Regions from separate parts of the Erwinia sp. E_sp_B01_1 genome, predicted to be linked through region 1. Evidence: predicted binding sites of a transcription regulator. Region 1 holds the regulator's gene; each other region holds the start of a gene.

Region 1 (7,921 bases):
ACCAGGCGAAAAAGCTGGCCGAACAGGCGGAGTAAATCAAAACGTTGCCGGTGAAAGCCGGGGATTTCAGCAGACTGAAAAAACCGGTTGCTGAAACCGGTGCAGCAGGGTTTTTCTTCCCGGAGGAGGCTATGAAGAGCGTGGAAATCAGCAATACCACCGCCACCAGCATCAGCGTAAGAAAAATGACCCGCCAGCTAAAGTGATTCAACAACCACGCGCCAAGCAGCGGCGCAAGAGCAGGAGAGAGCGCTACCAGCGGCATAATAGAGGCAAAGACACGGTTAGCCTGCGTCGCAGGATAGCGATCCACTACCAGCGCCTGCCAGGTTACAGCCGCCGCACAAATCCCCACTGCCTGGATGAAACGCAGCGCCAGCAATAGGGTTGCAGATTCCACCCACCACATAGCAGCACAACTCACCGCAAACAGGCTCAGCCCCATCAGTAAAACCGGCTTGCGACCGATGCGATCTGACAGCGGCCCCCAGAACAACTGGGCACTGGCGAAGCCCGCGAGAAACAGGCTGAGGCTGGCGCTGATTGCGCCTGCGTCTGTTTGCAGGTCCTGCTGCATGGCGCCGAAAGCGGGCAGGTACATATCGGTGGCGAGAAAACCGGCAATGCTTAGCAGCGCGAGGTAGACAATGAATCCTTTAGCGGGCATGAGTAGCTCTTTTATTCAGATGAATGAAACGCCGCAGAGTGTAATCGCGTGCCCTTTATGTTGTGAAACGGTAATATTTGCAGGTTGCGTTCAAAAATATTGCAGGCAGATTATGTGGTCAGAACATTCTCTTGAAGTGGTTGATGCAGTGGCGCGTAGCGGCAGTTTCACCGCAGCAGCAGCTGAGCTGCATCGCGTGCCTTCAGCCATCAGTTATACCGTCCGGCAACTGGAAGAGTGGCTGGCCGTTCCGCTGTTTGAGCGCCGTCACCGGGATGTGGTATTAACCGCAGCCGGCGCGGTGTTCATCCAGGAGGGGCGAAGTGTTATCAAAAAAATGCTCGCCACCCGCCGTCAGTGTCAGCAGGTCGCCAACGGCTGGCGGGGGCAGATAAATATCGCCGTGGATCGCATAGTTAAGCCCCGGCGCACACGGCAGTTAGTGGTCGATTTTTACCGCCATTTTCCGGACATGGAGCTGCATCTTTCTGCGGAGGTGTTTAATGGTGTCTGGGATGCGCTGGCAGATGGCCGTGTGGATGTCGCTATTGGTGCCACTCAGGCTATTCCGGTGGGTGGACGTTTTGCCTTTCGCAATATGGGCGCGTTGAACTGGCGTTGCGTGGTGGGGGCCGGGCACCCGCTGGCTGCATTAACGGGTGAGGTCAGTGAGGAAGCTATCCGGGAATGGCCCTCGCTGGTGATTGAGGACACCTCCCGTGCCTTACCTAAAAGAACCACCTGGACGCTGGATAATCAGCGTCGTCTGGTGGTGCCGGAATGGGAAAGCGGCTTCGACTGCCTGCTGGCCGGGCTTTGCGTGGGGATGGTCCCGGGTCATTTCGCACGCCCCCTGTTACAAAGCGGCGCGCTGCATGAGTTAACGCTTGAGACGGCGTTTCCCGACAGTCCCTGTTGCGTAAGCTGGTCTGAACAACAGGCCTCGCCCGCATTGAGCTGGCTGCTGGACTACCTGGGTGAAAGCGACACCTTAAACAGTGAATGGCTGCGCGAGGATAATTCAGCAGGCGACAGCGTCGGTTAGCGTCGATAGTCCAGGAAGGGGCCATCTGCTACTGAACGGCGTTCAATCAATGATGGATGAACCTCTATGGTCTGCGGATCTTCGCGCTTGCTGGTGATACGGTCCAGCAACATATCAAAAGCCGTTTCGCCCAGGCGTTCTTTAGGCTGATGGACGGTGGTCAATGCCGGTGTGAAATAGCGGGCGTTGCGCACATTGTCATAACCGATCACGGAAATGTCCTGGGGCACGCGTAAGCCCAGCTCATCTGCAGCACAAATCGCGCCCATTGCCATGACGTCGCCACCACAAAATACTGCCGTGGGGCGCTGCTTCTGCGATAAAATTTTCTGCATGGCCTGATAACCGGACTCAGGTTCAAAATCTCCCTGAACCAGCCACTCCGGGCGCAAAGTTATGCCTGCTTCTGACAAAGCCTTCAGAAAACCAGCATGGCGACCCCCGCCCGTATTGCGTTCCAACTGGCCAGGGATCACGCCAATATCACGGTGCCCGCGGTCAATCAGGTAACGCCCGGCCAGATAGCCACCCTGAAAAGCGTTATCCAGAACGGTATCGGTGAAGTCGCCACGGGATTCACCCCAGTCCATGACGACCATCGGTATATTGCGATGCTCTTCCAGCATCCTGATCAGAGGTTCAGGATATTCGGAACACATCACCAGCAGGCCATCCACACGCTTCTGCGCCATCATGGAGAGATAGGCCTGCTGCTTTTGCAGTTCGTTATGCGCATTGCCCAGGATCAACGTATAGCCTTTGGCAAAACAACGATTCTCTATGGCTTCAATAATTTCAGCAAAATAGGGCGCTTCGCTGGACGTTGCCAGCAGCCCGATAGTTTTAGTGTGATTCACTTTGAGACTGCGGGCCACGGCGCTGGGTGAATAGTGAAGCGCCTTGATTGCGGCCCATACTGCTTCACGTGTCTCTTCTGCGACGAAACGCGTCTTGTTAATAACATGCGATACGGTGGTGGTAGACACGCCTGCCTGTCTGGCCACATCTTTTATCGTTGCCATGAAATAGCTACTCCTGCGCTTATCTTAACTTGATGATAAGTCTGTTGTTAATCGTTTGCCTGGTAAGGATGAAAATCTGACGTCATACGACGTTTTTTTGATGCTTACGGAGACGTCAGAAAGGAAAGGGGATTGCCTGCCGACCGCGGAACGCCACAAGGCGCGGGCCGTTGCGCAACAAAAAAAGGATTCTAACAAGGCTGAGCAGAGAAAACGAGATTTTTACTGACAAGTATGGGAAAATCAATGACACCATTAATTGTAGGGTTATTCAGGAGCACATATGGACACCGATCTGAAGTTATCGTTAATGACCACGCTGGGAGCACTGCTGGTCATTATTGCTTTCAGCTTTACCGCCGTTATGCATTAAACCTTCAGGGGCCGATTGCCCGGCCCTTGTTTTCAGCGCTTAACGAATCGTTTTTGGCGTCATCACCCGGCGGGCACCAATGTAGTGACGCTGCCAGTAATCTTCGCCCAGCGCGCTGACCTGAATATCTTTGCCCGTACGCGGAGACTGGATAAACTTCCCACCGCCCAGATAGACACCAACATGATCTGCCGTGCCCCGGCCATTGATGCGGAAGAAGACCAGATCGCCTTTTTCCAGTTCATCCCGTTTGATGTTAGCGGCATCACGCAGGTGATACATCTCGTTCGCCGTTCGCGGGATTTTAAACTTCACTAAATCTTTATAGGCATACCAGACCAGCCCACTGCAATCAAAACCGGTTTTAGGTGAAGTCCCACCCCACTGATAAGGTTTACCCAACTGGCCCATCAGCTTGGTCATCGCCGTTTCGCGTGCTTTCTGGTAGCGGGCACGGTGAGCTTTGCTCAATTTAAGCGGGGCAGAAAGCGAGCCTGCGGTCAGCTCTTCAGATTTTTTAATTATTTTGCCACGACGCCCGTAGCGTTTTTTCTCATCGTGCAGCGCAGTTTTCTTTTTATATTTGCCGGCGGTGAGGGTAGTTGTCTGCTGAGGGGCTTTCTTTTTAAGCCGGGGCTTATTAGCGGTAACGTCGCGGGGTTTCTTGCTGGTGGACTCTTTAACTTTTTTGGTAGCGCTGGTTTTTACCGTCCGGCGTTTACGTCGCTCATCTTCGCGGGCAGGGGTGGCGGCATCTGCTTTATGGTGATTTGCATTAACAGGCGCATGTGGCGATGCGTGCGCCATGTTAAAAAACAGCTGGGCAAAGGCCAGCATGAAAAGCGTGATGAGTAAACGCATCGTTACCATTAACCATTTGTGCTCAGGCGGGTGGCCGGAACGCGTCAGAAACAGGGGATTCTGCTTTTCAGCAGGGACATTTCGCAATTCTAATCTAACTTATTAACAAAAGGTAAGGTCTTTTTTGTTTCAATGATACAGAACAAGTAAAACCTGTAAAAATAAGCTGAATCAGCTGGTTATCTGCGCAATCATAAGGCTTATCTTAATGATTAATCCGACGAAAACAGCAGCAAAATGTTACTTTATTGTTCAGTGGGCAGGTTTTCAGGTTCGCCGGCGCATCATCCTGCTGAAAATGTCGTTTTCATCAGAGGGACAGAGTCGCTACAATAAATAGACACGAAGTATCCGTTTAAGGAAGCCATTTATGAGTACTATTGAGAAAATTGAGCGCCAGATAGCAGAAAACCCGATTCTGCTCTACATGAAAGGTTCACCAAAACTGCCAAGCTGTGGCTTTTCTGCCCAGGCCGTTCAGGCACTCTCTGCCTGCGGCGAGCGTTTTGCCTATGTAGATATTCTGCAGAACCCGGAAATTCGTGCTGAGCTGCCAAAATACGCCAACTGGCCAACCTTCCCGCAGTTATGGATTGATGGTGAGCTGGTCGGTGGTTGCGACATCATCATTCAGATGTATCAGCAGGGCGAACTGCAGCAGCTGATCAAAGAGACAGCTCAGAAATACCCTTCTGACGCTGCTGAATAAGCGGCAGTAAAATAAAAAAGGCGGAGATGCAAATCTCCGCCTTTTTTTACGCTTCGTTTTCCGCATCTTCCGGCAAAGGTAATGGCCAGCCACCCAAACGCTTCCACCTGTTAACCAGTTCGCAGAACAGGTCTGCGGTTTGCACCGTATCGTACAGGGCAGAGTGAGCCTGAGAACTGTCAAAAGCCATTCCCGCTGCGGCGCAGGCTTTAGCCAGCACGGTCTGACCCAATACCAGCCCGCTTAATGCAGCAGTATCAAAGGTGACGAAGGGGTGGAAAGGGTTACGTTTCAAACCCGCACGCTCAGCGGCAGCGTTGGTGAAATTGAGATCGAAGGTTGCATTATGGGCCACCATAATCGCGCGGTTGCAGCCATGATCTTTAAGGCCTTTGCGTACCATCTTGAAAATAGCATGCAGGGCTTCATATTCACTTACCGCGCCGCGCAGCGGATTGGCAGGGTCTATGCCGTTAAAGGCCAATGCTTCAGGTTGCAGAACGGAACCTTCAAACGGCTCTACGTGGAAATGGAGCGTTTCATCCTTCTCCAGCCAGCCATTCTCATCCATTTTCAGGGTGACGGCGGCAATTTCCAGTAATGCGTTGGTCTTCGCATCAAACCCGGCGGTTTCCACATCAATCACTACCGGATAAAAACCGCGAAAACGGCTGCTGAGGGCGTTCAGTTCGTTCGATTCAGACATCAGGATCTCATTGGCGAAAAAATGCAGCGCGCATTATGGCAAATTTCACCGCGAGATGCAGCAGGGGAAGGGAGGTGTCCACCGGACACCCCTGAAAAAATTAAGCACCCAGGCCGTGGCCAGCGTGTTTGTTCTCAATCAGTTCAATTTTGTAGCCATCCGGATCTTCAACAAAGGCAATGATGGTGGTGCCGCCTTTAACCGGACCCGCTTCACGGGTGACGTTGCCACCGTCAGCGCGGATGCGGTCACAGGTTGCTGCCACATCATCAACACCCAGCGCGATATGGCCATAGGCATCGCCCAGATTGTAGCTGTCCACACCCCAGTTGTAGGTCAGCTCAATCACTGCACCTTCGCTCTCTTCGGTGTAGCCAACAAAGGCCAGAGTGTATTTATATTCGGTGTTTTCGCTGGTACGCAGCAGGCGCATGCCTAAAACTTTGGTGTAAAAATCTACGGAGCGTTGCAGATCGCCAACGCGAAGCATGGTGTGAAGTAAGCGCATAACATCCTCTTGGTAAAAAGCGTCATCATCCGATGACGAGTAAAAAAATTAAGTATAGCGATGATTTTACTGCAGGGCAGCCCCTGAGGGCTAAGAATCCCGGCTGAAAGCAAGAACAGAAAAGGCCGCGCACTGCGCAGCCTGGTTTCAACGCTCAGGGTAAATTAACCCGCAAGCGTAGGATAGTCGGTATAGCCTTCAGCGCCACCGCCGTAGAACAGCTCAGGACGCTGCTCATTCAGGGGGGCTTTTATGCGGAAACGCTCAACCAAATCGGGGTTGGCAATAAACACGCGGCCAAAGGCAGCAGCGTCAATCAGCCCTTTTTCGATCAATTCTTCAGCTTTTTCTGCGGTATAAGCACCAGCGCCGATAATCACGCCCGGATACGCAGCGCGGATAGCTTTACGGAAAGCTTCGCTGTAGGGCTTACCACCGGCCCAGTCCGGTTCTGAGATGTGCAGGAAGGCCAGATTACGTTTTGCCAGTTCCGTGATGTAGTAGAGTGCTGCTGCTTCCTGATCTTCGCCATTGTCCAGGCCGTTGAACGGTCCCAGTGGCGAAATGCGGATGCCGATACGGTCGGCACTCCAGCCATCGATCGCTGCATCAACCACTTCCAGGGCGAAACGGGTACGGTTTTCAACGCTGCCGCCGTAAATGTCAGTGCGCTGGTTTGACGCCGGAGAGAGGAACTGATGGATCAGATAGCCATGTGCGGAATGCAGTTCAACAAGATCGAAATCGGCTTCACGGGCGTTAATCACGGCCTGACGGAAGTCATTAACCACCTCTTTGATTTCATCCAGCTCAAGCGCACGCGGCGTGGAGGTCGCTTCACGGATCGCCTGGCCCTGCTCATCACGCAGCGAGGTGCGCGTTTCAGCATTGATGGCCGAAGAGGAAACGGGGGCTTTACCTTCAGGCTGCACGCTGGTGTGGGAGATACGGCCTGTGTGCCAGAGCTGCACGGCACTGTGACCGCCGTTGGCATGAATACCGTCGTTGATATTTTTCCACGCAGCAATCTGTTCGGAAGAGTGCAGGCCCGGCGCACCGGCATAGCCCTTGGCCTGGGCAGAGATTTGTGTCGCTTCGCTGATGATCAACCCGGCACTGGCGCGCTGGCTGTAATATTCAGCCATCAGCGGCGTAGGGACATCACCCGGTTCAATACTGCGCAGGCGAGTGAGTGGCGCCATTAATACGCGGTTAGGAACGGTGATCGCACCCATTTTTAACGGGGTAAACAGCTTCTTCAATTCCATTACTTACTCCTGGTAGACCGGTCGACTAGTAACTGAGTTTTTTTTAACGTGGCTCTGGCAGCATACGGTTCATCTCCTGCCACGCGTTCACCAGCGGTGTGCTGTCACGGGAGATTTTGCTTTGCAGACTGGCACCAAGCCACAGCATATAAAGATTTTGTGCACAGGCATGAGGGGTATTTTCAAGCTTCAGCGACCCCTGTTGCACAGCGCGTTCCAGTGCGGATGTCAGCGTGGCGATCAACGCCTTAGAACCGGCATCCAGAGCGATGCGCATAGGTTCGGAGAGATCGCAAACTTCAGCAGACAACTTCACTGACAGACAACCGGCGAATGAGCTTTCCTGACAGAAAGTATTCAACGATTGCTGATAATAGTCGAGGACACGTTGACGCTGATTGCCCTGATGATCGCCAAGCCAGTGACTGAAGCGTTGGTGATAAACGGCAAAATAACGTTCAAGCATCGCTACTCCAAACGCCTCTTTCGAAGGGAAGTAGTGGTAAAACGACCCTTTAGGCACCTCTGCTACTTTCAGCAGTTCGATCAATCCCATACCGTTAAAGCCGCGCTGGATGCACAGCTCTTCTCCGGTAAGCAGGATATGTTCTCTGGTATCAAAGCGGGGTGTTTTCATACCGGGTACAGTACCAGACCGATCGGTCTGGTACAAATCTCATGGCTCAGGTCTGGCACGATTTGATCATATCCAGCGCGGGTTGATACTCACTGGTCTGCACATTCATCATTCCCAGCAGGGTA
Region 2 (7,921 bases), 2.1 Mb from region 1:
GAACAGCATCTGCTGGGTATCAAACAGCTGGTTAATTTTGTGCCGGGTCTGCCACCAGGAGCCGATACCCGCGCTTCCCCAGCAGATCAGGGTCAGCAGTAAAAAGCCCAGCATCAGCCGCAGCCGTAAACTCAGACGAATCAAACCGGTTCTCCCAGCGTGTAACCCACGCCATGAACGGTGCGGATAAACTGGCTGCCCAGCTTCTTACGTAAATGGTGGATATGGACTTCCACGGCATTGCTGGAGACATCCTCATCCCAGCCGTAGAGTTTTTCTTCCAGCTGAGCGCGGGTCAGCACCCGGCCAGTATTCATCAGGAACAGTTCAAGCAGGGCCAGCTCGCGGGATTTCAGCGGCAGAGGCTCGCCGTTCAGCGTTACGGTATGCGATGCACATTCCATCACTACCGCACCGTGGCTGAGTGTCGGTTGGAGCTGACCATGACGGCGGCGAATTAACGCCTGTAGCCGGGCGGCCACTTCACTCAGGGCGAAAGGTTTACAAAGGTAGTCGTCGGCGCCCTGTTGCAGACCCTTCACGCGTTGTTCCAGCGCATCCCGCGCGGTGAGGATCAGCACCGGCTCATCCTGGCCCTGCTGGCGCCACTGGCGCAGGATCTCCAGGCCGTCCATGCCCGGCAGGCTCAGATCCAGTACCACGGCATCATAAGGTGCTGCGCCGAGTGCAGTAAGTCCCTCTCTGCCCTCCATAAACCAGTCGACGCTGAACCCAAGTTTGATCAGTCCTGCTTTGATCCCGTCGCCTATCAGCCGGTCGTCCTCAATGACTAAAATACGCATGATGAATTCCTTGTGTGAGTCCCCGCTTTATACGAGACAGCAAGGGCTGTTGTACAGCGTATATCGCCGAAATTCGACGCTTTTCGCCAGTTTAAATAAATAAAATCCCTGGGCCCGGGTTCTTAAGATCCTGTTAAGAACCCTGTGGTTAACTGGCTCCCGAAGACAACAAATCCGCGCAGTATTGACTGCCATCCTCAAGGGAATAAAGGTGACTATGATGAAAAAGACCGCTGCACTACTCGCTATTACCGCTCTGGTTTCGATGCCGGTTCTTGCTGCTCAGAACGGGGGCTTCGTTGACCAGAATGGCTCGCCTGCCGTGGTACAGAATGGCGGATTTTCTGGCCCGAATGGTACGGTAGCTACGGTGAAACAGGCTCAGGATATGAAGGATGATGCCTGGGTGACCCTGCGTGGTCAGATTGAAAAGCGTGTGGGTGATGAAGACTACACTTTCCGTGATGCCACAGGCACGATGAACGTTGAGATCGATCACAAGCGCTGGGATGGGCAAACCATTACCCCTGCCGACAAAGTCGAGCTGCAGGGGAAACTGGATAAAGACTTCAACTCGCTTGAACTGGACGTGAAACAGGTCAGAAAAATCCAGGGCTAAACGTCCGCCGCAGGGGGAGAGTCCCCTGTCTGGTGCTGGCCAGCATGGCGACCAGATGCAGCACCGCAGGTGAGCGATCCAGCCTGCGCCAGGCCAGCGCGATATCGCTGTTCAGCACCGCATCATCAACAGGATGAAATGTGACGCCAGGATGGCGGATACAGCCGAGCGATTCCGGCACGATGGTAAAGCCCACTCCGCTGGCCACCCTGCCAATGGCTGAGGCAATCTGAGGCGCCTGCTGAGCGGTTTTAGGTTGAAAACCCGCCCGCAGGCAGGCGCTGACAATCAGTTCATACAGGCTGGGCGCCACTTCCTGTGGAAACAAAATCAGTGCTTCATCAGCCAGGTGTTCCAGCGACACCCTCGCTTCCCCCGCCAGGTGATGCCCCGGTGGGAGAGCCACCAGCATTTTCTCACTGGCTATCACCTTCAGATTAAAGGCTTTACTGCTTTCACAGGGCAGACGGACAAAGGCCGCATCCAGCAAACCCTCCTGCAAATCGTGCATCAGCGATGCCATATTCTGCTCACGCGTGGACAACGTCATCTCCGGATAGCGCGTCTGAAAATCCTTCAGCAGAGTGAAAACCCCGGCATGAAAGGCCACTGAACTGGCGAAACCCAGCGAAAGCCGCCCACTGACGCCACGGGCAATCCCCTTCGCTTTTTCCAGCGCATGACCGGTCAGCTCCAGGATCTGGCACGCATCCTGGTAAAACGCCTCCCCGGCTTCAGTCAGTTCAACGCTACGGGTCAACCTTTTCAATAAAGGTAAGCCAATTTCCCGCTCCAGCCGCAGGATTTGCTGGCTCAGGGGCGGCTGGGAAATTCCCAGCATCTCTGCGGCCCTGGTAAAGTTGTGGGTTTGGGCAACGGCAACGAAATAGCGCAGATGGCGAAGTTCCATATCAAAAACGTCTCAAAGTGATGGCTTTCCTATATTGGTACCCGCGCCTGAATCGAGTCAACATCCTGTTAATGATTCTTAACTATAAAGCCGCGAGGATGCCATGAAACATTCTGTAACTGACTGTTTATGTGAGCAACAGTTGGCGTCGACCGTCAGTGCATTGCAGCAGCATAAGCCAGAAAGCGTAATCTATCAGACCTCCCTGATGAGCGCGTTGCTCAGCGGAGTTTACGATGGCAGCATCACGGTGGCCGATCTGCTGAAAAAAGGGGATTTCGGACTGGGAACGTTTAACCAGCTTGATGGAGAACTGATCGCCTTCGACAGCGAAGTCTATCAACTGCGCTCTGACGGCAGCGCGCGGGAAGCCAGCCCGCACCAGAAAACGCCCTTTGCGGTGATGACGTTCTTCCGGCCGCAGCATCGCCATCATTTTAGTAAGCCTGCCAGCCGCCAGGCAATTCACGACATTATCGACAGTCAGGTCACTTCCGATAATCAGTTCTGTGCCTTGCGCATTGATGGCCGTTTTTCAGCCGCCGAGACCCGTACCGTTCCCTGCCAGCACCGCCCTTATCGCTCCATGCCGGAAGTGCTTGGCCAGCAGCCCACCTTCCATTTCAGCCAGCGCAACGGCGTGCTGATTGGCTTCCGTACGCCGCAGTATATGCAGGGCATTAACGTCGCGGGCTATCACGAACACTTTATTACCGACGATCGTCAGGGCGGCGGACATCTGCTTGATTATCAGCTTGAAGAGGGCGTACTGACCTTTGGAGAAATCAGCAAGCTGGTGATCGACCTGCCCGAAGACCGTGATTTTCTGCAGGCCAACCTGAATCCCGACAACCTCGATTCAGCCATTCGTTCTGTAGAGAGCTAATTCCCCTAAGGAGTGATGATGAAAAACCCAACCGATACTCAACTGTGGCAGCACGGTGCCGATTTGGTGGTAGCGCAGCTAGAAATGCAGGGCGTTAAGCAGGTCTTCGGCATTCCCGGTGCGAAAATCGACAAGGTTTTTGATTCGCTACTGGACTCCTCAATACAGACTATTCCCGTACGCCATGAAGCTAATGCAGCGTTTATGGCCGCGGCCGTAGGGCGACTGACCGGCAATGCAGGCGTGGCGCTGGTGACCTCCGGCCCCGGCTGTTCGAACCTGATCACCGGGATGGCTACCGCCACCAGTGAAGGCGATCCGGTTGTGGCTTTGGGCGGGGCGGTGAAACGTGCCGACAGCGCCAAACAGGTGCATCAGAGCATGGATACCGTTGCCATGTTTCGTCCGGTCACCAAATATGCTGTGGAAGTCACGGATGCTAACGCCCTGTCGGAGGTAGTTTCCAACGCTTTTCGTCAGGCTGAGCATGGCCGCGGGGGGAGCCTTCGTCAGTCTGCCTCAGGATATTGTGGATCAACCCGCCCGTGGCAATCTGCTCTCGTGCAAAGGGCAGATACTGCTGGGTGCCGCACCGGACGTGGCAATCGACGCCGTCGCGCGGCAGATAGCGCAGGCGAAAAACCCCGTGCTGCTGCTCGGTCTGATGGCCAGCCAGCCGGAAAACAGTGCGGCTTTACATCGCCTGCTGGAGCGGAGCCACATTCCGGTCACCAGTACCTATCAGGCTGCGGGCGCCGTTCGTCAGGAGCATTTTTCCCGCTTCGCTGGCCGGGTCGGGCTTTTCAACAATCAGGCGGGCGATCGTCTGCTGCGTCAGGCGGATTTGATCGTCACTATCGGTTACAGCCCGGTGGAGTATGAACCGGCAATGTGGAACAGCGGTACGGCTACGCTGGTGCACATCGACGTGCTGCCTGCGGAGGCGGATAACTGTTATCTGCCGGATGCGGAACTGGTGGGCGATATCGCCGCCACGCTGGACAAACTGGCTGAACGTATCGCCTCGCCGTTACAGCTCAGCAATCAGGCCGCCGCCATTCTGCAGGATCGTCAGCAACAGCGGGAATTGCTCTCGTTGCAGGGACAAAACCTCAATCAGTTTGCCCTGCATCCGCTGCGTATCGTACGGGCGATGCAGGACATCATTAACAGCGACGTCACCCTGACGGTGGATATGGGCAGTTTCCATATCTGGATCGCCCGTTACCTTTACAGCTTCCGCGCCCGTCAGATCATGATCTCCAACGGGCAACAGACCATGGGCGTTGCCCTGCCCTGGGCGATTGGTGCCTGGCTGGTGGATCCCAGCCGCAAGGTGGTGTCAGTTTCCGGCGACGGGGGATTCCTCCAGTCAAGTATGGAACTGGAAACGGCTGTGAGGCTGAAGGCAAATATTCTGCACATCATCTGGGTGGATGAGGAATACAACATGGTCGCCATGCAGGAACAGAAGAAATATCAGCGCGTTTCCGGGGTGAAATTCGGGCCAGTGGATTTCAAAGCCTATGCCGAAGCTTTTGGCGCGGCGGGATTTGCCGTGGAAAGCGCCGATGCGCTGGAGCCAACGCTGCGTAAGGCGATGGATGTGCAGGGGCCTGCCGTGGTGGCGGTGCCGGTGGATTATGCCGACAACCCTATGCTGATGGGCCAGCTGCACCTGAGTCAGATTCTTTAATAACGGTTCAAGGAGAAGGTATGAAAACCAAAGTAGCGTTAGTGACCGGAAGCGGTCAGGGGATTGGCCGGGCCATCGCCTTACGGCTCGCAAAAGATGGATTTGCCGTCGCCGTGGCGGATTTCAACAGCCAGACTGCGCAGCAGGTTGCCGGTGAGATTATCAGCGGAGGCGGCAAAGCGCTGGCGGTCACTGTGGATGTCTCGCAGCGCGATCAGGTGTTTGCTGCCGTAGAGCAGGCGCGTCAGGAGCTGGGCGGATTTGATGTCATCGTCAACAATGCCGGAGTGGCTCCCACTACGCCGATCGAGGAGATTACCCCGGAAACTGTCGACAAAGTTTACAACATCAATGTTAAAGGGGTGATCTGGGGCATTCAGGCTGCGGTGAAAGCGTTTAAAGCAGAAGGGCACGGTGGCAAGATCATCAACGCCTGCTCTCAGGCGGGGCATGTGGGCAATCCTGAGCTGGCGGTTTACAGCTCCAGTAAATTCGCCGTGCGCGGGTTGACGCAAACCGCCGCCCGTGACCTTGCTCCGGCTGGCATCACTGTTAACGGTTACTGCCCCGGCATTGTGAAAACACCGATGTGGGATGAGATCGATCGCCAGGTTTCCAGCGCCGCCGGCCAGCCTGTGGGCTACGGCACCGCTGAGTTTGCTAAACGCATCACGCTGGGCCGCCTCTCTGAACCGGAAGATGTTTCGGCCTGCGTTTCCTTCCTGGCGGGGCCAGACTCAGACTATATGACCGGCCAGTCGCTGCTGATTGATGGCGGTATGGTCTTCAATTAATTCCGCTTAATATGGCCGGTTACTGCCGGCCAGTCCCCCTCGCCCTGCCAATTAAATACCTTAAGTCAAACTTCGCCACGCGACAGCGAAACGTTTCGATGGCGATCACAATTTCATGCTTTGCCCGTTGTTTTCGCCTCTACCTCTCATACACTCCCGATCAGCGAAACGTTTCGCTCTGGAGTGAAAGATGAAAAAAGGCACCTTACTGAATTCTGAAATTTCGTCCCTGGTCTCCCGCCTGGGGCATACCGACAGCCTGGTAATAGGCGATGCTGGCTTACCGATCCCGATCGGAACACAGCGTATCGATCTGGCCCTGATGAAAGGTATTCCCAGCTTTATGCAGGTGGTGCAGGCCGTAACCGAAGAGATGCAGGTAGAAAGTGCAGTCATCGCGGAAGAGATCAAAACTCACAATCCTCAACTCCATAGCGAGCTGTTAGCCCTGCTCGACTTGCTGCAGCAACATCAGGGAAACACCCTTTCTATCCAGTACGTCAGTCATGAACAGTTCAAACAGCAAACTCAGCGCAGCCATGCGGTGATCCGCAGTGGGGAATGTTCCCCCTACGCGAACATCATCCTGTGCGCTGGCGTGACCTTCTGAGGCGATCATGCAACCTTTACTGCAACTGCAAGGCATTGATAAATCCTTCCCCGGCGTGAAGGCGCTCTCTGGGGCTGCACTCTCGGTTTATCCGGGGCGCGTGATGGCGCTGGTGGGTGAAAATGGCGCCGGAAAATCCACCATGATGAAGGTGATGACCGGAATCTATCCGCGTGATGCGGGCACCATCAGATGGCTGGGTAACGAGGTCTCATTCAATGGTCCCAAAGCGTCTCAGGAAGCCGGGATCGGCATCATCCATCAGGAACTGAACCTGATCCCCCAGCTCAGCATTGCGGAAAACATCTTTCTGGGACGGGAATTTGTGAACGCCTTTGGCCGAATTCAGTGGAACAAGATGCACGCGGAAGCCGATCTCCTACTAAAGCGGCTGAATCTGCGCTTCAGCAGCCACAAGCTGGTGGGCGATCTGTCGATTGGCGATCAGCAGATGGTTGAGATCGCCAAGGTACTGAGCTACCAGTCAAAAGTGATTGTGATGGATGAACCTACCGATGCGCTTACCGATACCGAAACGGCTTCGCTGTTCCGGGTGATCCGCGAGCTGAAGGCGCAGGGATGCGGCATTGTCTATATTTCGCACCGCATGAAAGAGATCTTCGAGATCTGCGATGACGTCACCATCTTCCGCGACGGTCAGTTTATTGCTGAACGCGAAGTGGAGACCCTGACAGAAGATTCGCTGATTGAAATGATGGTGGGCCGCAAGCTTGAAGAGCAGTATCCCCGTCTGGATAAAGCGCCGGGCGAGGTGCGGCTTAAAGTCGAAAACCTCACCGGACCTGGCGTCGATAACGTGAGCTTTACCCTGCGTAAAGGTGAAATTCTCGGTGTGGCGGGTCTGATGGGCGCAGGCCGGACTGAATTAATGAAGGTGCTGTATGGCGCGATGCCCCGCCACAGCGGAAGCGTGAGTCTTGACGGTAAAGAGGTCACCACGCGTTCGCCAGAACAGGGTCTGCAAAACGGCATCGTTTATATCTCTGAAGATCGTAAACGTGACGGGCTGGTGCTCGGTATGTCGGTGAAAGAGAACATGTCTCTGACGGCGCTGGACTATTTCAGCCACAGCGGAGGAAGGCTGAAGCACGCGGAAGAGCAGCTGGCGGTCAGCGATTTTATCAAACTCTTCAATGTGAAAACGCCTTCGATGGAGCAACCCATTGGGCTGCTCTCCGGCGGCAACCAGCAAAAGGTCGCTATCGCCCGTGGGCTGATGACCCGGCCAAAAGTGCTGATTCTGGATGAACCTACCCGTGGGGTGGACGTCGGCGCGAAAAAAGAGATCTACCAGTTGATCAACCAGTTCAAGGAAGAAGGGCTGAGCATCATCCTTGTCTCCTCAGAGATGCCGGAAGTGCTGGGCATGAGCGACCGCGTGCTGGTGATGCATGAAGGGCGACTGAGCGGAGATTTCCCCATTGAACAGGCCACGCAGGAAGTGTTAATGGCGGCGGCAGTCGGTAAGCAACATAGCGTGGAGCTACAACCATGAGTACCCAGACCCTTCGAGCCAACCGAGTATTCAGCAAAAGCTGGCTGCTGGAGCAAAAATCACTGATCGCGTTGATTGTGCTGATCG
Region 3 (7,921 bases), 1.6 Mb from region 1:
CGGCCGCTCGTTCACTGAGGGCTGAAAGACTCTCCCACGCCTGCCAGGCAAGCACTAGCAGCGGCAGTAATACCAGCAGGAAGGCCATCAGTACAAGCTGACGCAGGGAACGGGGGAATAAACGCCATTTTTTCACAAGAGTCTCTCAGGTTACGCGCTGTTTCGATGCTAGCTGAGTAACGCCCCTGAGGAAAGCCCTGTATCCCAAACGAAAAATGGCAGATTCCAGGAATCTGCCATTGCCGCTGTGACGAAGTGATCATCACAGAAAATAGGTGGTGCCTAACTCAACGTTGCGTCCGAAGTTTGATAAAGCCACAAAGTGGTCTGTTATCGGTTTGGTGGACGGCAGGCACCGTATTGTGCGTCATTCGGGTTGTTATGAAGCGCTTGTCCGCTTTCGCAGGGCTGTCGTAACCAGGTGAATGAGCCACTGCAGAGACTATAGCAACAAGCGTGCCAGATGTTTAAATTTTTTTTAACTGCATGAATAAAAAGAATTTATTTAGACGTGGTTTTAACAGGGGTATGCGTTTCGGACTGGCTGGTCAAAAGAACTGTCGCCAATTGGAAACGGTCTTAGGATAAATCGCATTGGTGCAACTAAATCAACAGGTTATATGTCACCTATCGGCGACACCTTCTGAGCGCTTCTGTCGCAATATTGCAACACACCTTTAAAGATAAAAGGGCAACCGTATCAGGGTTGCCCTTTGAACTACTTAACCAAGCTGTTTACGCGCATTGCGGAAGATACGCATCCACGGGCTGTCTTCGCCCCACTCTGCCGGATGCCAGGAGTTGCTGACGGTACGGAACACACGTTCCGGATGCGGCATCATGATGGTCACACGACCACTTTCGTTGGTTACGGCGGTGATACCATTCGGTGAACCGTTAGGGTTCGCCGGATAGTGCTGGGTAACCTTGCCGAAGTGGTCAACGAAACGCAGCGCCACCAGACCTTTACTCTCCAGCGTGGCCAGATGCGAATTATCACGCACCTCAACAAAACCTTCCCCGTGAGAAACGGCGATTGGCATCCGCGATCCCACCATGCCATCCAGCATCAGTGAAGGGCTTGCGGCCACTTCCACCAGGCTGAAGCGCGCTTCGAAACGCTCGGACTGGTTGCGCACAAAGCGTGGCCAGGCTTCGCTGCCAGGGATCAGTTCACGCAGATTCGACATCATCTGGCAACCGTTACAGACGCCCAGCGCCAGCGTTTGCGGACGGTGGAAGAAGGTTTCAAACTCATCACGCACGCGGGTATTGAAGAGAATGGATTTCGCCCAGCCTTCCCCAGCGCCCAGCACGTCACCGTAGGAGAAGCCGCCACAGGCCACCAGCGTCTGGAAATCTTCCAGGCCACGACGTCCTGCCAGCAGATCGCTCATATGCACATCTACCGCATCGAAACCGGCGCGATGGAATGCCGCGGCCATTTCAATGTGAGAGTTCACGCCCTGCTCACGCAGCACGGCAACTTTAGGACGTGCGCCGGTAGCAATGTAAGGTGCCGCGATATCTTCTTCCGGCTTAAACGTCAGATCTACGTTCAGGCCCGGATCAAGGTCGTTCTTCTTGGCTTCATGTTCCTGATCGGCACATTCAGGGTTGTCGCGCAGACGCTGCATCTGCCAGGTGGTTTCAGCCCACCAGGTACGCAGTGTGGTACGGCTTTCGCTGTAGACTGCTGAGTCACCCGAAGTGATGACAAAACGGTCGCCCTGCAGCGCCTTGCCCAGGAAGTGAACACATTTACCCAGACCCTGATCTGCAAACACCTGCTCAACGTGAGCACGGTCGGCAGCAGCGACCTGAATCACTGCACCCAGTTCTTCATTAAACAGGGCAGCAAGAGCATCGCTGCCCAGCGAGGCGATATCCGCTTCGATGCCGCAATGCCCGGTGAAGGCCATCTCGGCCAGCGTGACCAGCAGTCCACCGTCTGAACGGTCGTGATAGGCCAGCAGTTTGCCTTCGGCAACCAGCGCCTGCATGGCGTTGAAGAAGCCAGCCAGCTGCTGCGCATCACGCACATCGGCAGGCTTGTCACCCAACTGACGGTAAACCTGTGACAGAGCGGTCGCGCCCAGCGCATTTACGCCCTGGCCGAGGTCGATCAGCAACAGCGCATTGTCCTGCTGAGGTTGCAGCTGAGGAATTACCGTGCGGCGAACATCTTCAACACGGGCAAAGGCGGTGATCACCAGCGACATCGGAGAGGTCATCTCGCGCTGTTCGGTGCCGTGCTGCCAGCGGGTTTTCATCGACATGGAATCTTTGCCGACCGGGATAGTAATCCCCAGCGCCGGACAAAGCTCTTCACCCACGGCTTTAACCGCTTCATATAAGCCAGCATCTTCACCAGGGTGACCGGCAGCGGCCATCCAGTTAGCAGAGAGCTTGATACGCTTGAGCGATCCAATCTGCGTTGCCGCGATGTTGGTGATCGCTTCGCCCACGGCCAGACGGCCAGAGGCTGCGAAGTCCAGCAGGGCAACCGGTGCACGTTCGCCCAGCGCCATCGCTTCGCCGTAGTAGCTGTCGAGGCTGGCAGTGGTCACTGCACAGTTAGCTACCGGGATCTGCCAGGGTCCGACCATCTGGTCACGAGCGACCATCCCGGTAACGGAACGGTCGCCGATGGTCACGAGGAACGTTTTTTCCGCCACAGCAGGCAGGTGCAGTACGCGATTCACGGCGTCAGCGACGGTAATGCCTTCACGGACCAGAGCCTCACCCTGCGCCTTAAGCGTGGTGACATCGCGGGTCATTTTAGGCGTTTTACCCAGCAGCACGTCCAGCGGCATATCAATAGGTTTGTTATCGAAGTGGCTGTCAGAAAGGGACAGGTGCATCTCTTCAGTAGCTTCGCCGATCACCGCATAAGGCGCACGTTCACGCTTACAGAGTGCATCGAACTGTGCCAGCTTCTCGGGAGCCACGGCCATGACGTAACGTTCCTGAGATTCATTACACCAGACTTCCAGCGGGCTCATGCCCTGCTCATCGTTCAGGATATCACGCAGGTTGAAACGGCCACCGCGCTCGCCATCACTGACCAGTTCCGGCATGGCGTTAGAGAGCCCGCCCGCACCTACGTCATGGATGAACAGAATCGGGTTGTCCTGGCCCAGCTCCCAGCAACGGTCAATCACTTCCTGACAGCGACGCTCCATTTCCGGGTTGTCACGCTGTACTGAAGCGAAATCCAGATCGGCATCGGACTGGCCGGAGGCCATTGAAGAAGCTGCGCCGCCGCCCAGACCGATATTCATCGCCGGGCCACCCAGCACAATCAGTTTGGCGCCGACGGTGATTTCACCTTTCTGCACGTGATCGGCACGGATGTTGCCAATCCCGCCTGCCAGCATGATCGGCTTGTGGTAGCCACGTAGCTCAACGCCATTGTGGCTGTTGACCTGCTCTTCGTAGGTACGGAAGTAGCCATTCAGGGCAGGACGGCCAAATTCGTTGTTAAAGGCTGCTCCGCCCAGTGGACCTTCGGTCATGATATCCAGCGCGGTAACAATGCGGTCTGGCTTCCCAAAATCTTCTTCCCACGGCTGTTCAAAGCCAGGAATACGCAGGTTAGAAACGGAGAAACCCACCAGGCCCGCTTTAGGTTTTGCGCCGCGACCGGTTGCACCCTCATCACGGATTTCGCCACCTGAACCGGTAGCCGCACCCGGCCAGGGGGAGATTGCCGTTGGGTGGTTGTGCGTTTCAACTTTCATCAGGATATGCGCTTCTTCCTGATGGAAATCATACTGGCCCTTCTCTGCGTCAGCGTAGAAGCGACCAACCTGAGAGCCTTCCATTACCGCGGCGTTGTCTTTATAGGCAGACAGCACGTGGTCCGGCGTTTTCTCAAAGGTGTTTTTGATCATTTTGAACAGCGATTTAGGCTGTTGCTCGCCATCAATCACCCAGTCGGCGTTGAAGATCTTGTGGCGGCAGTGCTCAGAGTTGGCCTGAGCAAACATGTACAGCTCAATGTCGTTCGGGTTGCGCCCCAGTTTTTCAAACGCTGCCAGCAGATAGTCGATCTCATCATCGGCCAGCGCCAGACCCAGTTTACGGTTGGCTTTATCCAGCGCTTCACGGCCTTCGCCCAGCACATCAACACTCTGCAGCGGAGCGGGCTGGTGGTGAGCAAATAATTGCTCAGCCTGGCTGAGTTCACTGAGAACGATTTCCATCATGCGATCGTGCAGCAGAGCGGCCAGCTGTGACCACTGTGCTTCAGTCAGCTGTGGCGCTTTTACATAGAAGGCCAGACCACGCTCAAGACGAAGTACCTGAGGTAAATCGCAGTTGTGTGCGATGTCGGTCGCTTTAGAAGACCACGGCGAAATCGTTCCAGGACGAGGCGTGACCAGAATCAGGCGCCCTTCCGGAGTATGTTCGGCGAGAGAGGGACCGTATTTCAGCAGGCGCTGTAAACGGGCTTTTTCATCCGCGTTAAGAGGCGTGCTGACGTCGGCGAAATGGACGTACTCAGCGTAAATATCACTCACCGGCAGGTGAGCGTCCTGAAAGCGAGCCAGCAGTTTGGTAATACGAAATGCCGACAGAGCGGGCGAACCACGCAGAATTTCCATCAATAAAGATCTCTCGTCTGGAAGCGCCGGGCGACGCTTCTTTGGGCGCAACAGGGAAAACGGGCGGTATTATAGAGAATCCCCACCCATTACGAAACCGTTTGCGCAGAATTTATCGGTCCAGGCAATTGGATGAATTTCACCCAATCCACTTTGAATTCAGTTGCGCAGGACCACCGAGTTGCGCAGAATGCCTCAGGCTCAGGATCCATTATAGACATCAAATACTGCCGTTACAGACAGAACCTGAGAGACATCGAGAGATAACCATTTGAAACGCCTTAAATTTAATTATCTGTTTATCGGTCTGGTTACCGTGCTGCTTGCGCTGGCACTGTGGCCTGCCATCCCCTGGTATGGGGGACAGCAGGACCAGATAGAACAGATAAAATCACGGGGAGTGCTACGTGTCAGCACCCTGAACTCCCCGCTGACTTACTACACAATCAATAAAGCCCCAGCGGGAATGGATTATGAGCTGGCGAAACGCTTCGCCGATTATCTGGGGGTGAAACTGAAAATCACCGTGCGCCAGAACCTCAGCGACCTGTTTGACGATCTGGAAGATGATAAGGCGGACGTTCTGGCAGCAGGATTAATTTACAACAACGATCGCTTTTCTCATTTCCGCACTGGCCCTACTTATTACTCTGTCTCCCAACAGCTGGTTTACCGGATGGGGAAACCCCGGCCTAAAAGCCTGGGGGATATTCATGGCCGCCTGACCGTGGCTTCTGATTCTGCCTATCTCGCCACGCTGCGCGGTATCAAGCAGAACCAGTATCCCGACCTGGACTGGGCTATTTCCACCGATCAGAGCCCTACCTCGCTGCTTGAAGCTGTGGCCGATGGAAAACTGGACTACACCGTGGGTGATTCAGTTTCCATAGCCCTGCTGCAACGCATCCACCCACAGCTGGCCGTGGCTTTTGATATCACCGATGAAGAGCCCATCACCTGGTATATGCAGCGCGATCAGGATGACAGCCTGAACGCGGCTCTGCTCGACTACTTCAACCAGATGGGTGAAGAAGGGGCGATGGCACGGCTGGACGAGAAGTATCTCGGTCATGTGGGCACCTTTGATTATGTCGATACGCGCACTTTCCTGCGGGCAATTGATGGGACGTTGCCGGATATTCGCCCTCTGTTTGAAAAATATGCCAGCGAGATAGACTGGCGGTTGCTGGCGGCAATTTCCTATCAGGAGTCGCACTGGAATCCTCAGGCAACGTCGCCGACCGGGGTACGGGGCATGATGATGCTGACGCGCAATACTGCGGAAAGCCTCAACGTCAGCGACAGAACCGATCCTGAGCAGAGTATCCGTGGCGGCAGCCAGTACCTGACGCGAATGATGGAAAAAGTGCCACCAACCATCCCGGAAGATGAGCGTATCTGGTTTGCGCTGGCGGCGTACAACATGGGTTATGCCCATATGCTGGATGCCCGCAAGCTGACAGAGAAGCAAAAAGGCAACCCGGACAGCTGGGCGGATGTGAAGCAGCGTCTGCCGATGCTGAGCCAGAAGCGTTACTACAGCCAGACCAACTACGGCTATGCACGGGGTCAGGAAGCCTATAACTACGTGGAGAATATCCGCCTCTATCAGATGAGCCTGGTTGGCTATCTGCAGGACCAGGAACGTAAACTGGCCCAGCGTGCGGCGTATGAAGCTGAGATGGGTGAAGGCTATCCGGTCGTGGCGCCAAAAATTGCCCTGAATTAATGCAATAAAAACGGGCGGAAGCCTTTCGCTTTCGCCCGCTCAGATCTACTTCTCTTCTGCATGCCCACGCAGCAGATCGCGCAACGCCTTTTTTTCAGCACGGCGGTGACGGAAGAAATCACTGATGATGCCTGCGCACTCTTCTGCCAGCACGCCCTGCTCAATCTTCACCTGATGATTCATGCCCGGATGACCCAGTACATCGATCAGGGAACCGGCAGCACCGGTTTTCTCATCTTTAGCGCCAAAGACCAGACGGTCGATACGCCCGTGGATCATCGCTCCGGCACACATCACACAAGGCTCCAGCGTGACATAAAGTGTGGTATCCAGCAGGCGATAATTCTCCAGCACTTTTCCTCCCTGCCGCAGCGCCATAATTTCAGCATGAGCGGTAGGATCATGATGACCAATAGGGCGGTTCCACCCCTCACCAATCACTCTGTCACCCTGAACCAGCACGGCACCCACGGGGACCTCACCCTCTTCCCAGGCCCGACGCGCCAGCATCAGAGCGTGGCGCATCCAGAATTCATCACTTGCTATCACCTGAGTCTCCAGCCAAAAAAAGCGGCACAGTATACCCTGTTACTCAAGCTGTTGCAGTTCGCCCTGTGGCGTGACGCGCCAGCGATGCTGGCAGAAAAAGAGCAGCGGGTTATCCTGCTTACTGTCGCTGTAACCGCTGTAAAGCTGAAGAGGCGTGCCAATCTGCTCTTCCAGACGGGCGACTTTCTCATGTCCCAGGCAGCGCATAGCCAGCACTCTTCCACCGTAACCCCGGCTCATCTGGCTGGCGATCAGTTTTACCTTGGGCAAAAATGCCGAATCAAAATAGACCTGCTGAACCAGTGATTCAGGCGATCCGGTAATTAACCAGACGTCAGCATCCGAACTGTTCAGGTAGTCCGTAAGGCGTTGCTGAACCACAGGGAATGCGGTGACCCGCTTGCGGAACCATTCGGCAAAGTTTTTCTCGCGCGCCCTCAGGCTGTTTTCGCTGTGACCAAAGGTGATGGACCATAACAGCAGGCTCATCGGCCACCTGGCGGCCCTGCCTTTAATCAGTAAACCTGCGCCAATCACCGGCAGCAACGGCACCACTAAAAGCAGGTTCAGCGGCTGACGCCACAGTAAATAGCGCATAAAAGTGCCGAACATATCCTGCTGATGCAGCGTGCCGTCCAGATCGAAAAACACCACGCGTCGTTCCTGACCAGTTATCAAAAATTACTCCTCAGGGTCATTGAATCCCATAAACCAGGCAAAGAGAAAACCGCAGACTACCGCAGTCAGCCACCCTGCCAGATAGAGCATTACCTTACCAGAGATGATAGTGAGCGCCAGCGGCAGTCCGGAAATGCCAAAAGTGATCACGGTGGCCACTTTTGCGTATCCGATTACCGCCCCACCCACTGCCCCACCAAGGCAGGCTGCAATAAAAGGCCGTCCCAGCGGCAGCGTTACGCCGAATATCAGCGGTTCGCCAACGCCCAGGATACCCACGGGCAGTGCTCCCTTCACCAACTTTTTCAGACGGGCATTGCGCGTTTTCAGCAATACCGCCAGCGAAGCGCCGACC
Region 4 (7,921 bases), 1.3 Mb from region 1:
GAAAGTCGCTAACCATCCGGTCAGCGTCTATTGCGCAGGCAGGACTGATGCCGGGGTTCACGGTACCGGTCAGGTGGTGCATTTTGAGACCACTTCCCTGCGTAAGGATGCCGCCTGGACGCTGGGGGTTAATGCTAATTTACCCGATGATATCGCGGTGCGCTGGGTGAAACCTGTCGCGGATGATTTTCATGCCCGTTTTAGCGCCACCGCGCGCCGCTACCGGTATGTTATCTATAACCGCCGCCTGCGCCCGGCGATTTTGCATGGTGGCGTTACGCACTTTTATCATCCGCTGGATGTGGAAAAAATGCAGCGTGCAGGACAGCTTCTGTTGGGTGAGAACGACTTTACGTCGTTCCGCGCCGTACAGTGCCAGTCCCGTACGCCCTGGCGCAACGTGATCCATCTCAACGTCAGCCGCTTCGGCGCTTACGTGATTGTGGACATCAAGGCCAATGCGTTTGTCCACCATATGGTACGCAACATTGTAGGGAGCCTGATGGAAGTAGGCTGTGGCAATCAGCAGGAAAGCTGGATCGCAGAGCTGCTGGCGGCGAAAGATCGCACGCTGGCAGCAGCCACTGCACGGGCCGAAGGACTGTACCTGGTCTCGGTCGATTATCCGCAACACTATGATTTACCACGTCCGCCGATGGGACCACTGTTCCTCGAGGATTAAATGAAGCCTGGAGAATTAAGGAAACGTGTATGGAACTGATTCGTTTTGTTGTCGACTTCATCCTGCATATTGATGTCCATCTGGCGGAGCTGGTAGCGCAGTATGGCATGTGGGTTTATGCCATTCTGTTTCTGATCCTGTTTTGCGAAACCGGACTGGTAGTGACCCCGTTCCTGCCGGGGGATTCCCTGCTGTTTGTGGCCGGTGCGCTGGCTGCTTTGCCCACTAACGATCTGAATATTCATGTGATGGTCACCCTGATGTCGGTGGCAGCCATCGTGGGGGATGCGGTGAACTACACCATCGGGCGGCTTTTTGGCGACAAATTGTTCAGCAACCCGAATTCGAAGATCTTCCGTCGCAGCCACCTCGATAAAACCCATCAATTTTACGAGCGTCACGGCGGGAAAACGATTATTCTTGCGCGCTTCGTGCCGATCGTCCGGACTTTTGCGCCGTTTGTCGCCGGGATGGGGAAAATGTCCTACCGCCACTTTGCCCTGTATAACATTTCGGGCGGGTTGCTGTGGGTACTGCTGTTCTCCTACGCGGGCTACCTGTTTGGCGACTTGCCGGTAGTGCAGGAGAATCTGAAACTGCTGATCGTGGCGATTATCTTACTTTCAATTCTGCCTGGCATCATTGAAGTCTGGCGCCATCGCCGCGCCGCGCGTCAGCAGAAATCGCAGTAAAACCTCGCTAAACTGCCGCCTGATGACCAGATTTTTATCCACAGCATCGGGCGGTTATGGTTTAATGAGCGACATTATGGTCTGCGCTGCCGTGCGGCGTGGTAAAAGAAAACTGGTTTCACCAGGTTCAAACAGAAAGGTCCTCAATGAGCTGGATTGAACGAATTCTCAATAAAAGCACCATCACTCCCTCGCGCAAAGCCAGTATCCCTGAAGGGGTCTGGACCAAGTGCGACAGCTGCGGCCAGGTTCTGTACCGCGCCGAGCTGGAGCGCAATCTGGAAGTTTGCCCGAAATGCGATCACCACATGCGTATGCATGGCCGTGAGCGTCTGCACAGCGTGCTGGACGAAGGCTCGTTAATCGAGCTGGGCAGCGAGCTGGAGCCAAAAGATCTGCTGAAGTTTAAAGACTCCAAAAAATACAAAGATCGTCTGGTGGCTGCGCAAAAAGAGACCGACGAAAAAGACGCGCTGATCGTGATGAAAGGCACGCTGCACGGTATGCCTGTTGTGGCTGCGGCCTTTGAGTTCTCCTTTATGGGCGGCTCTATGGGCTCCGTCGTGGGCGCGCGCTTCGTTCGTGCTGTTGAGCAGGCGCTGGAAGACAACTGTCCGATGATCTGCTTCTCCGCTTCTGGTGGTGCCCGTATGCAGGAAGCGCTGATGTCGCTGATGCAGATGGCGAAAACCAGTGCGGCACTGGCTAAAATGCAGGAACGCGGTCTGCCTTATATCTCCGTGCTGACTGACCCTACCATGGGCGGCGTTTCCGCCAGCTTCGCCATGCTGGGCGATCTGAACATTGCTGAACCTAAAGCGTTGATCGGCTTTGCCGGCCCACGCGTTATCGAGCAGACAGTGCGTGAGAAACTGCCACCGGGCTTCCAGCGCAGTGAATTCCTGATTGAGAAGGGCGCGATCGACATGATCATCCGTCGCCCGGTCATGCGCTTTAAGCTGGCAAGCATTCTGGCCAAAATGATGAATCTGCCTGCACCGCAGGAAGAGGCTCAGGCAGAAGTTGCCGGGGACGAACCCCAGGGCGAAGAAGCCTGACTGATGACAGAAAGGGGCGTAATGCCCCTTTTACCAATGAACCGTAACGCTGTGAACGGGACAAATGGATAATCTTCCTCAAGCCACGTCACCTCTGGTCACGTGGCTTCATTATCTTGAGAATCTCCACTCTCAGGCTATTGAACTCGGACTGGCACGCGTACAACGCGTGGCTACTTCGCTCGACCTGTTAACCCCTGCTCCCGTCGTGTTTACCGTCGCGGGGACCAACGGCAAGGGCACTACCTGCAGAACGCTTGAAACCCTGCTGATTGCAGCGGGCTACCGGGTTGGTGTCTTCAGCTCTCCCCATTTGTTGCGCTATACCGAACGGGTGCGCATTCAGGGTGAAGAGTTGCCGGAAGCGGATCACACAGCCTCCTTTGCCGATATTGAAGCCGGAAGGGGCGATACCTCACTGACCTATTTTGAATACGGCACGCTCTCTGCGCTGTGGCTGTTTAAACGCGCGAAGCTTGATGTGGTTATTCTGGAAGTGGGGCTTGGCGGGCGTCTGGATGCCACTAATATTGTGGATGCCGACGTTGCCGTGATAACCAGTATTGCCCTGGACCATACCGACTGGCTGGGGCCCGATCGTGAAAGCATTGGCCGTGAAAAAGCCGGGGTATTTCGTGGCGGCAAACCGGCGGTCGTCGGTGAGCCTGATATGCCCCACACCATAGCTGAAGTGGCGGATAATCTGGGTGCCCATCTGCTTAAGTGCGGGCGTGACTGGCACTACAGCGTCTCTGAGGAGAGCTGGTCATTTACTGATGCTCAGGGTGCGCTTCAGGGCCTGCCGTTGCCGCAGGTGCCGATGCCCAATGCGGCCACTGCACTTGCTGCGCTGCGTGCCTCACCGCTACACGTTGATGAAGCGATCGTTTATCAGTGGCTGGATAAGGCAATTCTGCCTGGCCGTTTTCAGACAGTTGCCGAAGCCCCGCGAGTGATTCTTGATGTGGCGCATAATCCCCACGCCGCCAGCTATCTGGCAGGGCGCCTGCGCGATCTGCCGAAAACCGGTAAGGTTCACGCCGTAGTAGGGATGCTGCATGACAAAGATATCGCCGGCACCCTGGCCTGTCTGAAACCTGAGGTTGACTACTGGTACTGCGCGCCACTTGAAGGGCCGCGCGGCGCAAACGCCGGGGAGTTGCAGGCACATTTGCCTGAGGCTCAGGCCTTTGTCTCCGTCGCTGATGCTTATCATCAGGCGCTTAAGCAGGCAGCAGAGCAGGATATTGTGCTGGTGTGTGGCTCTTTCCACACCGTGGCACACGTAATGGAAACGAGGGAAGCGGAGAACGGCAGTGGCCAGTAAGTTTCAAAACCGTTTAGTCGGGACCGTCATTATAGTAGCACTGGGCGTCATCATTCTGCCGGGTTTGCTCGACGGCAAAAAAAAGCACTATAAAGAAGAGTTTGCGGCGATACCGCTGGTGCCGAAACCTGGCGATCAGCAGGAGAATGACCTGGTACCGCCAGTCACTCAACCGCTGCCTTCGCAGCCGCCGGAAGGGGCAACGGCGGAAGGTAAAGCCGCCAGCAACACTTCACAGGCCGAAAGCGGCTCCACAGCGCCGCAATCCAGCAATCATCCAAGCGTCGTGGCTCCTCCACCTGTGGTGGAATCAAAGCCGGTGACCAGACCGGTAGAGAAGCCTAAGCCTAAACCGGTAGAGAAACCGGCGGAAAAACCGGTTGAAAAGCCTAAGCCACAACCTAAACCAGAAGCTCAGCCTGCCGAACCTGCGCAGCAGAGCGCACCTTCCGGTCAGGCTTATGTTGTTCAGCTGGGCGCGTTGAAAAACGCCAGCAAGGTCAATGAAGTTGTCGCGCAGCTCCGTCTTTCTGGTTATCGCGCCTTTACCGTGCCATCCACACCGGTACAGGGCGAGATAACCCGAATCTACGTCGGACCGGACGCCTCTAAAGCGAAGATGCAGGCGGCGGTTAGCGAACTGAAAGGCATTTCCGGACTCGGTGGGGTAGTTAAACCTTACAGTGCCCGTTAGGTTTTTCAGGGGATGTACTGCGGCCGCCGGGCCACTTAACAGGGTGGAGTGATTCCACCCTGTATTACGTTAGTCTGGCGCTATTAATGTAAGAGCCTGAGCCTTTTAAAATCGCAGGATTTCTGCCGTTTCGCTGTTTGCTGACGCCGTGGTAATTGTCTTTAAGTGGTTAAAAGTCAGTCTGTTACATAAGCAGGCTTGCCGGGTGTGACCGCAAGCCGCCAGCAGGCATGATGGCTGGTTTTTTTACACATGGCATTAATTAAACTGGCACAGGAAAACGCTACGCAAACGTTTTCTTTTTCTGTTAGAATTCGCCCCGAACTGGATGCAGGGGCACAGTCGCTGGAAGAGTTCATGGTCTGGATAGATTACGTCATTATTGCGGTTATTGGTTTTTCGGCTCTTGTCAGCCTGATCCGTGGGTTTGTTCGGGAAGCCTTATCTCTCGTCACCTGGGGTTGCGCATTTTTTGTCGCCAGTCATTACTACTCCTACCTTGCCGTCTGGTTTACCGGTTTTGAAGACGAACTGGTTCGAAATGGAATCGCCATTGGGGTGTTGTTCGTGGCCACGCTGTTAGTGGGAGCCATCGTCAACTTCGTCATTGGTTCGCTGGTTGAAAAAACCGGCCTGTCGGGTACCGACAGAGTGTTGGGCGTCTGTTTCGGGGCATTACGTGGTGTGCTGATCGTGTCAGCTATTCTGTTTTTCCTCGATACCTTCACCGGCTTTTCAAAAAGCCCTGACTGGCAACAGTCCCAGCTGGTTCCCCAGTTTAGTTACGTCATCAGGTGGTTCTTTGATTACCTGAAGAGTACGTCGAGTTTTTTGCCCCGGTAATAGAACCGGGGTTACGGCTTATGAGGAAATAACCACATGTGCGGTATTGTCGGGATCGCCGGATTCATGCCGGTCAACCAGTCGATTTATGACGCGTTAACGGTGCTCCAGCACCGTGGGCAGGATGCCGCAGGCATCGTAACCATTGATGCATTAAAATGCTTCCGCCTGCGTAAAGCAAACGGCCTGGTCAGCGATGTATTTGAAGCCCGCCATATGCAGCGTCTGCAGGGCAACATGGGTATCGGCCACGTCCGTTATCCGACAGCGGGAAGCTCCAGCGCTTCTGAAGCTCAGCCTTTCTACGTGAACTCGCCTTACGGCATCACGCTTGCGCACAATGGTAACCTGACCAACGCTCACGAACTGCGTAAGCAGCTGTTTGAAAGCGGTCGTCGTCACGTTAACACCACCTCAGATTCTGAGATCCTGCTGAACATTTTTGCTCAGGAGCTGGATCGTTTTCAGCACTATCCGCTGGAAGCCGATAACATCTTTGCCGCTGTGACTGCCGTGCACAAGAGCGTCCGTGGCGCCTATGCCTGTGTGGCAATGATCATCGGTCATGGCCTTGTCGCTTTCCGCGATCCCAACGGGATTCGCCCACTGGTGATCGGCAAGCGCAGTATGCCGGATGGCCGTAACGAATATATGGTCGCCTCCGAAAGCGTGGCAATGGATACCCTGGGCTTCGAATTCCTGCGGGATGTGGCGCCAGGTGAAGCGGTTTATGTCACTGATAAAGGTCAGTTGTTTACCCGTCAGTGTGCAGAGAACCCGAAATTCAATCCTTGCCTGTTCGAATACGTCTATTTTGCCCGCCCGGACTCGTTCCTGGACAAAATCTCTGTCTACAGCGCCCGTGTTCGTATGGGCACCAAGCTGGGTGAGAAAATTGCCCGTGAGTGGGAAGACCTGGACATCGATGTGGTCATTCCCATCCCGGAAACATCATGTGATATCGCGCTGGAAATGGCCCGTATCCTGGATAAGCCGTATCGCCAGGGGTTTGTGAAAAACCGCTACGTAGGCCGTACGTTTATTATGCCAGGTCAGCATCAGCGTCGCAGTGCGGTTCGCCGTAAGCTGAACGCTAACCGGGCTGAATTCCGCGGCAAAAACGTGCTGCTGGTAGATGACTCTATTGTTCGCGGTACCACCTGCGAACAGATCATCGAAATGGCCCGTGAAGCGGGCGCGAAGAAAGTCTACCTGGCTTCTGCGGCACCGGAAATCCGTTTCCCGAACGTCTATGGCATCGATATGCCGAGCGCGACGGAGCTGATTGCTCATGGCCGTGAAGTGGAAGAGATCCGCCAGCTGATTGGTGCTGATGGCCTGATCTTCCAGGACCTGGACGATCTGATTGAAGCCGTAAGGGAAGAAAACCCGGATATCGCGCAGTTCGAGTGCTCGGTATTTAACGGAATCTACGTCACCAAAGATGTCGATCAGCAATATCTGGAGTACCTCCAGTCGCTGCGTAATGATGATGCCAAAGCCATGGCCCGTCAGAACGAAGTGGAAAACCTGGAAATGCACAACGAAGGCTAATACCCTGAGTAGTGACAGCAGGTAAAAGTGGGCCGGAAGCGATTCCGGCCCATTTCTTTTTTGGCGCTCAGGTGTCATACTTTGATTTTCAGCCCGGCAGGATATTTATGAAAAGACTCATTATTGGCATTTCAGGTGCCAGCGGCGTGATTTATGGCGTCCGTGCGCTGCAGATTTTGCAGCAGGTCAGCGAGGTGGAAACCCATCTGGTGATGAGTCAGGCTGCCCGGCAGACGCTGGCACTGGAAAGCGACTATTCGGTACGCGATGTTCAGGCACTGGCCGATGTGGTGCATGACGTGCGGGATATTGCTGCCAGCATCTCTTCCGGTTCGTTTAAAACCGATGGCATGGTCATCCTGCCCTGTTCGATGAAAACCCTTTCAGGGATTGTCCACAGCTACACCGATGGCCTGCTGACGCGTGCGGCCGATGTAGTGCTGAAAGAGCGCCGTAAACTGGTTCTCTGCGTACGTGAAACCCCCCTACATCTTGGCCACCTGCGGATGATGACCACGGCGGCTGAACTGGGGGCAATTATTATGCCACCGGTACCGGCCTTCTATCATCGCCCTGAAAATATTATGGATATTGTTGATCAGACGGTGAATCGCGTTCTCGATCAATTTGATATCACGCTTGATAAAGATCTCTTCACGCGCTGGCAGGGTGCATAACCCTGCTTTTATGCACCATTTGAGTGCGTAGCCAGGTGCTGAATCGCTTTTTGTGCATTCAGTGCACCAAAATGCAACATTGTTCGCCCTGTCTTTCCACAAACCTGTTATATATTTCCCCACAATCAAGGCGTTTGCGCTGTTATACGGCGAAACAAGCTGATTGCGCAGCAATGGGGCAGGTGAAGGCAAAACTGGCATGAAATCTGCAAAAGAGATGTGTTCTGACTGCGCTAACAACATCACGATCGACATAATAAAAGACCATATTCGAGGGTAATCTATGAAAAAGCAGGTCCTGGCTCTTTCTCTTCTGCTGGCTCTTTCCAGCGCCAGCAGCGCGTTTGCTGCCGCGCCGAAGACGCTGCGCATTGGCACCGATCCAACCTACGCG

Evidence for each region. The regulator PurR, encoded in region 1, represses purine synthesis genes. The targets are predictions, from matches to a motif close to CANGCAAACGTTTGCNTG.
Region 2: a site for PurR is predicted at 5,870-5,887, ahead of rbsD (D-ribose pyranase). Genes of this name have one in related genera too.
Region 3: a site for PurR is predicted at 4,701-4,718, ahead of purL (phosphoribosylformylglycinamidine synthase). Genes of this name have one in related genera too.
Region 4: a site for PurR is predicted at 4,738-4,755, ahead of cvpA (colicin V production protein). Genes of this name have one in related genera too.

The regions. Positions count from the first base shown of each region.
Region 1 covers NZ_CP142208.1:2,048,070-2,055,990, forward strand. The annotation lists gene punC (purine nucleoside transporter PunC) at 1-667, opposite strand, end outside; gene punR (DNA-binding transcriptional activator PunR) at 780-1,712, shown strand; gene purR (HTH-type transcriptional repressor PurR) at 1,709-2,734, opposite strand; gene VRC33_RS09890 (YnhF family membrane protein) at 3,018-3,107, shown strand; gene VRC33_RS09895 (C40 family peptidase) at 3,147-3,968, opposite strand; gene VRC33_RS09900 (Grx4 family monothiol glutaredoxin) at 4,339-4,677, shown strand; gene rnt (ribonuclease T) at 4,724-5,383, opposite strand; gene gloA (lactoylglutathione lyase) at 5,484-5,891, opposite strand; gene VRC33_RS09915 (alkene reductase) at 6,056-7,159, opposite strand; gene VRC33_RS09920 (TetR/AcrR family transcriptional regulator) at 7,203-7,796, opposite strand; gene eptA (phosphoethanolamine transferase EptA) at 7,843-7,921, opposite strand, start outside.
Region 2 covers NZ_CP142208.1:4,747,608-4,755,528, reverse strand. The annotation lists gene qseC (quorum sensing histidine kinase QseC) at 1-144, opposite strand, end outside; gene qseB (quorum sensing response regulator transcription factor QseB) at 141-803, opposite strand; gene VRC33_RS22060 (YgiW/YdeI family stress tolerance OB fold protein) at 1,024-1,422, shown strand; gene VRC33_RS22055 (LysR family transcriptional regulator) at 1,403-2,332, opposite strand; gene budA (acetolactate decarboxylase) at 2,436-3,218, shown strand; partial or broken gene alsS (acetolactate synthase AlsS) at 3,237-4,914, shown strand; gene VRC33_RS22040 ((S)-acetoin forming diacetyl reductase) at 4,935-5,708, shown strand; gene rbsD (D-ribose pyranase) at 5,899-6,318, shown strand; gene rbsA (ribose ABC transporter ATP-binding protein RbsA) at 6,326-7,834, shown strand; gene rbsC (ribose ABC transporter permease) at 7,831-7,921, shown strand, end outside.
Region 3 covers NZ_CP142208.1:3,649,620-3,657,540, forward strand. The annotation lists gene VRC33_RS17060 (HAMP domain-containing sensor histidine kinase) at 1-136, opposite strand, end outside; gene purL (phosphoribosylformylglycinamidine synthase) at 723-4,613, opposite strand; gene mltF (membrane-bound lytic murein transglycosylase MltF) at 4,882-6,339, shown strand; gene tadA (tRNA adenosine(34) deaminase TadA) at 6,385-6,888, opposite strand; gene yfhb (phosphatidylglycerophosphatase C) at 6,928-7,566, opposite strand; gene VRC33_RS17085 (PTS transporter subunit EIIC) at 7,570-7,921, opposite strand, start outside.
Region 4 covers NZ_CP142208.1:3,365,321-3,373,241, reverse strand. The annotation lists gene truA (tRNA pseudouridine(38-40) synthase TruA) at 1-682, shown strand, start outside; gene VRC33_RS15790 (DedA family protein) at 712-1,374, shown strand; gene accD (acetyl-CoA carboxylase, carboxyltransferase subunit beta) at 1,521-2,432, shown strand; gene folC (bifunctional tetrahydrofolate synthase/dihydrofolate synthase) at 2,497-3,759, shown strand; gene dedD (cell division protein DedD) at 3,749-4,453, shown strand; gene cvpA (colicin V production protein) at 4,811-5,296, shown strand; gene purF (amidophosphoribosyltransferase) at 5,333-6,850, shown strand; gene VRC33_RS15760 (UbiX family flavin prenyltransferase) at 6,958-7,527, shown strand; gene argT (lysine/arginine/ornithine ABC transporter substrate-binding protein ArgT) at 7,811-7,921, shown strand, end outside.